One region of the Bacillus sp. Marseille-P3661 genome, then DNA from elsewhere that is predicted to be linked to it. Evidence: riboswitches for the same ligand, from Rfam matches in the RefSeq annotation. Region 1 holds a riboswitch; the other holds the start of a gene.
What was found. Region 1 has a riboswitch for cyclic di-AMP ahead of C1724_RS25305 (hypothetical protein). Riboswitches for the same ligand answer to the same signal wherever they lie in the genome.

Region 1 (3,425 bases):
CATGGGGTGAATTATTAGTAGGGATTGCATTAATTCTTGGAACGTTTACTACTTTCGCAGCTCTAATGGGTGCAACTATGAACTTCGCGTTCTTATTTAGTGGAACAGTTAGCACAAACGCACAAATGGTATTATTAACACTATTCATTCTTGTTGCAGGTGCTAATGCAGGTAAATTTGGTTTAGATCGTTACATCTTGCCTTTCATTCGTAAAGCAATGAATAAAGAAGATAAAGTTCATAAAGCAACAGTTTAAAAAAATCCAAACTCTATATAACACACAAAAAGACCATTGCTTGGTCTTTTTGTGTTATATAAACAAGGGTTAGTTTAGCTTTTGTTTTCCTAACCTTTAAAAACATCATGGTCCACGTATCGTTCACCATTCAATTCACTAATGACATTAATAGCAACTTTAGCGCCATCGCCTGCTGTAATGATTGTATGAACGCTCATACCTGCAACAGTACCTGCAGCCCAAATGCCTTCAATATTTGTTTTTCCATTTGCATCTACATCTAAAACGGTTTTAATACGTGGTTCTCTACCTTCTTTTGTAGTCAACCCTACTTTTTCAGCAAGATCAACTGAAACTCCTGTAGCAACAATTACATGCTGTGCTTCATGTTCACCATTATCAGTCTTAATTTTAAAACCCTTTTCTGTTTTAACAATATCTTCCGCGGTTGCTTGAACGAATTCAGCTTCGAATTTACCAGCTTGCTTTTTACCAACAGCAATTAAATCAGGCCCTGAAATTGCTTCAACCCCATAATGGTTCTCCATCCATGCTCTTTTTGTCATACTTTTATCATTATCAAGTACCAATGTCTTTTTCCCTGCTTTTGCAGAAAATAATGCAGCACTAGCTCCTGCAGGACCAGCTCCAATAATTGCAATATCAAACATACAAAAACCTCCTATGTAATATATGGTAATAATAATTATTATAAAGAAATAATGTGAATTGTAAAATAAAACGAATCGTCGTTGTTTGTAAGGAAGAAAAAAGATCTTTACAGGTCACATTTGCGAGGGTAAAATGTGATAAATAATATTAAATTTATATTAGTAGTTTCCAATTTCTTAATCGCTTAATTCTTAATAAAGAATTGGAGGACCCAATTTTGTGGAGCAATATCACTAGGGGTGAAACCTTTGATTAGAAATAGTATTAGTAATAATACAAATCATTCAAAGGAAGGGCTACTCTTTAGCCCAAATCCGACAGCTAACTTCGAAAGCGTTTGAAGGGAGGATGTGGACACTCGTATATAGGACCACACTTTTCATGTGGTCATTTTTAATAAAAAGAGCATTTTTTGGTTTCCTCTTAAATATATATCCAATATGAATTGGGTTTTAATTCTACTTTATGTTGATAAAGGAACAAGTAAAGCTTGTCTTTTGTCATATACTATACGTAAACGCGATTTTGAAATAGGAAAACTAGGCTTATCTAAAGGCATTGGCGCAAAGGTGATTTATATGAAAATGAAAAGTACCTTAATTAAATCTGGATTTATTGAACAATCTATAGATTTAATGGAACAACTAAATAAAAAAGAAAGATTAACTGAAAAGGAACAAGAGTTTATTGAATCAGTGAATGAAATGTGTGATGTAATCCAATGTTGGAAAGAAACTAAAAAGTCATTGAATAAAAATGGTGCTAATCCAGCATTTACAAAAATAAAATAATTAACATATTAATTGGGTAAGCTCTCTTATAGATTTTGAGCTTACCCTTTAAATTTTATACTAAGCAATCACTTAGAATAATCCCAATGGCCAGCAAGTATAGACTCCCAATTAGATTTAATATATCTTTTAAGATCTTCATCCAGTTCATCGAGTTCATCTATTGTAAATTCAATTATTTGTGATAGTTTAAAATTAAATACAGTTACTTTTCTTTGACCACCAAGCCATTTGCAATAAAGAATTTTATAATACATAATAACCTCCTCGTGGGATTAAACAGCATACTTATCAAAACATACGTTCTTCTAATTTGCAATATGTTAAGTAAAAGAGGTGAAAAAAATGTGCGGTCGCTTTACCTTATCGATACCATTGGATGAAATCATAGACTTTTTTGATTTAGTCAATGGTGTAAACATTATGTATGAGCCTAGCTATAATATTGCACCGAGCCAGGATGTATTAGCCGTTGTCTCTGATGGTGAAAACTTGAAAGGTGGATTACTAAAGTGGGGATTAGTTCCTTCATGGTCAAAGGATCCATCAGTTGGGTATAAAATGATTAATGCAAGGGCAGAAACATTAGAACAAAAGGTTAGCTTTAGAAAGCTTTTAAGACAGAGACGTTGTATTATTGTTGCTGACGGTTTTTATGAGTGGAAAAAAGATAGTAATGGTGAAAAACAACCCTTTAGAATGACGTTAACTAATAATAATCCTATTGCTTTTGCAGGCTTATGGGATCGGAGTCTAATTAATGATATTGAGTACACAACTTGTACAATAATAACAACTAGTTCAAATCCATTGATGAAACCTATCCATGATCGTATGCCGGTCATTCTTTCTGAAGATGCGACTGCGAAGTGGCTTGATCGGCGAAATCAAGATCCAATAGAGTTAAAAAAACTGCTTGTGCCATTCGACGCTAATGAGATGAAAGCGTATAAAGTATCATCAATCGTAAATACACCTAAGAATAATAATATAGAATGTATTGAACCATTAGCATAAAAAAACAGCAACTAATTTGCAAATAATAAACACCAGAAATAAAAAGCGCACATGTATTTGGCTGATAAACTAAATACATGTGCACTTATTTTATAATATTGAACAAAATTCATATTGATTATGTGTTTTTGTACAAAGCTCTTTTTTTAGCTCTTTTTCGGTTGCTTCGTACAATTGACGACCATCAGGCATTTTAAATAATCCATTATTTAAAAGGATGTCGATGATGTAATCTTTATTTATGTCATTTTGTGTTAACATGTACCATCACTCCTTAAAAAAAAGCGTAAATGTAAGCGTTTACAATATTATTGTAAGGTATTTAGATATATTTGTCAAATGATAAATGCGGATTTATTAAATGAACATGCTTGACTTACTTTAAGTATGGAGTATACTATTTGTTCAATTATGCGTTATGATACAAATTAATAATTAAGTAAGGAAGTGTTATTTGTGTTAAGTGGAGAAATAAGTCTAAATATAGGGGACCTATTATTTCAACTGATAATGTTAATCATTGTAATTGGAGTTCCATTAGGAATTCTATTTTTATTTGTAAAAAGAAAAAAACAAAATAGAAGAATGGATCAAATCGAAGAGAAAATAGACCAAATACTGCAGTATCAGAAAAAGAACAAATAAATATTCTATAATACAATGGAGGGTTTAGCCATAGAATGAGGATTAAAAATGGGAATTAACA
Region 2 (3,425 bases), 1.6 Mb from region 1:
TTTATGCTGCTTACTTAAATGCTCATGATTTAGATTATAAAAAATATCTTTCATCGATTGCTTCAGACCTAATTTATAAAGCTCTCTAACATGACTTCCATAATTCACAATCCGATTTTCAGCTTGGTTATACCAAACAAGCCCAGGAATTTTGTGCTGATCACAAGCAACACCCGTTAACAATGTACTATCCACATTAACAGACATGGTTGGAAAAGGACTAATTAAATTAGAAATATAACACCCTTTTTCTATAAAAAATTGAAGAGCAGGTGCTTTTCCTTCCTTTACAGCAGCTTGTAATGAAGAATCCATGAGGGTATCCACTATAAGCATAATAACCTTTTTTTTTAGAGAGTCAGTTGACTTCATTTCTATTTCTCCTTTGATGTGATCAGATTACATATAGAAAGTGTTTGAAATAAGGTTTATTCTTAGTCTCTATTAGCATTGACTCTTAACCATTCTTTTTCGCATTCATAGAGATAATCCCACTTCTTTTGCCATATCCAATCAAAAATTGTGGTAACTTCTTTCATATATTTATAGCGAAGTAAAAACTGTACTATATTTATAACATCCGAATCCTCTGCTGTTGCTGGTTCAACATTTCGTTTTGTTTTAAGAATGGTTTTCAACCGCTCGAAAAGTACCTCTATTATGCTCTCATCTCCATGTTTAAGAAGTGCATCCAGTGCATTTAATTTCACTTCTCGAGATCTATCCTTTAGGCATGCAATATAGGTAGGCAGAAACTCTTTTCCTCCCAATTCCTTTGCTGTTGCAATCGCAGAGGCTCTTACCTCTCCTTTATCATGTTGGAGATATTCCCCAATTACATCTAATACTTTTGCGGAACGGATCTTCCTTAATGAGCTTAAAAGGTGGCATATTTCATATTGGTCCTTTACATCTGCTAATTTATGAATTAAAAGGTCTTCTACCTCCTGTTTTGGATAATTTCCAAGCATTTTTATAACCATGTCCCTTACCTGCCATCTTATGTCATCGGATAACCTTAGAATTATGTCAAGCTTAGGTGTATATTGATTTCTATCAAGATATAGTAGTAAGCAATCCCCTAGTATATATTTATCAGATTCTTTGTCCAATCGATCTGCAAAGTACTCAAATATTTCACGTATTTCAGTATTTATCGCAAGCTTTTCAAGAATATGATAAGCCTTTCTCCTTATATCTTTTTCTTTTGTTTTACTAGAAGAATGTTGTTCAATGATGTTCTTTAAGGGTTGAATATATTTCGCATCTGCTAATTTTTCAGCTTCCTTATAGGCGCTATTAGCTATAACATACATAGAACCGTTAACATCAGGAACATATTCAAGTGTATCGTCAAGCATTCTTTGAATTAAATCTAATAAATACTTTTGTGTGTCCATATGACCTCCAGTTTCCATTCATGCTTAATATAAAGTGTTCCCGTAACACCCGTTAGTCTTACACTTACCTAGTAATAAATTTGTTTTTAATCTTTACAAAAATTAATTGCAGGAGTAATATAACATTTGTTAATTGAATAAAATTGTTTTCTACTATCGCTGAATTCTTTAAAAGAAGCGGAGGAACCATATTTGTAACAGTATTGTTACTTGGGGTGAATCCTTTTTAGGTAGGGCTACTCTCATAGCCCGAATCCGACAGCTAACTTCGTAAGCGTTTTGAGAGAGGATGATGAAAACTTGTAATCGACATCGACTACAGGGGAATTCTGCCTCTGTAGTTTTTTGTATTCTTTTTTATAAAAGGTTAGAAAGGGATTTTGAGAGATGGATAAAAAACAATTTGCTGTGATTGGCTTAGGGCGTTTTGGTGGGAATCTTTGTAAAGAATTTTATAAGTCTGGCTTAGAAGTATTAGCTATTGATAATGATGGAGATAGAGTAGCGGATTATTTAGAATTCAGTACACATGCCGTTCAAGCTGATACGACAGATGAAACGGTAGTGAGAGATTTAGGATTAAGGAATTTTGACTATGTCATTGTTGCAATAGGAGAAAATATTCAAGCAAGTATTTTAACAACACTATTATTGAAAGAAATAGGAGTAGAACGAGTTTGGGTAAAGGCCCAAAATGACTATCATCAAAAGGTGCTTGAAAAAATTGGCGCAGATCGCATTATTCATCCCGAACGTGATATCGCTAAGAGAATTGCTCATCATATTGTATCTGAAAAAATCATTGATTTTATTGAACTATCCGATGAATATAGCATTGTTGAAATCATTGCGTCAGGTAAAGTCGATCAAAAAACACTTCTAGATTTAGATATAAGAGCTAAGTATGGGTGTACAGTTGTTGCTATTAAAAGAGCACATGATATAACCGTTTCACCAGCGGCAAATATGGTAATTAACCAAGATGATATTCTTGTAGTTGCAGGACATAACAGAGATATAGAACGTTTTGAGCGTGAAGGAATCTAAAATGAAAGATCGAATTATAAAATTAAGTCCGCCACAAGTATTACTTTTTGTCTTTTTAATAGGCATAATCATAGGTACTATATTACTTAAGTTGCCTTTTTCAACAACAGATTCTATTTCTTTGTTAGATGCGCTGTTTACTGCGACTTCTGCTATGACAGTAACTGGCTTAGCCGTAGTTGACACTGGGACTGCATTTACAACATTTGGACAGGTGGTAATTATGGTACTAATTCAAACTGGCGGACTCGGAATTATGTCCTTTGCAATTCTTGTATTTATAGCACTTGGTCGTAAAATTGGGTTTAAACAACGAATCCTTGTCCAACAAGCTCTAAATCAAACGTCTATTGGCGGTGTTATTAAATTAGTACAAAAACTATTTATATTCTCGATTATCATCGAAAGTATTGCGGTTTGCTTATTAGCAATAAGATGGGTACCAGCGTTAGGATGGAAGGAAGGAATTTTTGCCAGTGTTTTTCATTCTATATCTGCCTTTAATAATGCAGGATTTTCGATCTGGTCAGATAGTTTAATGGGCTACGTAGGAGACCCTCTCGTAAATATCATTATAAGTTCCTTATTTATTATAGGCGGTCTTGGATTTACAGTACTAGCCGATCTTTGGAGTAGCAAAAAATTTCAAAGACTATCTTTACATTCTAAAATAATGATTGTGGGGACGTTTTCATTAAATTTATTATCTTTTTTTTTAGTATTTTGGTTTGAGTATAACAACCCTAATACTTTAGGTAAGCTGCCTTTCTTAGATAAAGTTTGGGGAGCATATTTTCAGGCCGTTACAACGAGAACAGCCGGTTTTAATTCCGTGGATATAGGCAGTCTAGAAGAATCAACAATATTTCTTATGTTAATCCTAATGTTCATAGGTGCTGGAAGTGCATCGACAGCGGGTGGAATAAAACTAACTACGTTTATAGCTATGTTTCTATCTGTTCTTACCTTTGTTAAAGG

Region 2: another riboswitch for cyclic di-AMP. It lies ahead of C1724_RS02230 (potassium channel family protein); the one in region 1 lies ahead of C1724_RS25305 (hypothetical protein).

What each region holds. Positions count from the first base shown of each region.
Region 1 covers NZ_LT965953.1:2,082,465-2,085,889, reverse strand. The annotation lists gene C1724_RS09650 (DoxX family protein) at 1-257, shown strand, start outside; gene C1724_RS09645 (FAD-dependent oxidoreductase) at 347-910, opposite strand; cyclic di-AMP (ydaO/yuaA leader) riboswitch at 1,083-1,263, shown strand; gene C1724_RS25305 (hypothetical protein) at 1,409-1,702, shown strand; gene C1724_RS09635 (hypothetical protein) at 1,771-1,959, opposite strand; gene C1724_RS09630 (SOS response-associated peptidase) at 2,048-2,719, shown strand; gene C1724_RS09625 (Fur-regulated basic protein FbpA) at 2,810-2,980, opposite strand; gene C1724_RS09620 (DUF4083 family protein) at 3,176-3,364, shown strand; gene eutH (ethanolamine utilization protein EutH) at 3,413-3,425, shown strand, end outside.
Region 2 covers NZ_LT965953.1:495,225-498,649, reverse strand. The annotation lists gene C1724_RS02240 (alkaline phosphatase family protein) at 1-372, opposite strand, end outside; gene C1724_RS02235 (HEAT repeat domain-containing protein) at 435-1,400, opposite strand; cyclic di-AMP (ydaO/yuaA leader) riboswitch at 1,548-1,693, shown strand; gene C1724_RS02230 (potassium channel family protein) at 1,788-2,447, shown strand; gene C1724_RS02225 (TrkH family potassium uptake protein) at 2,449-3,425, shown strand, end outside.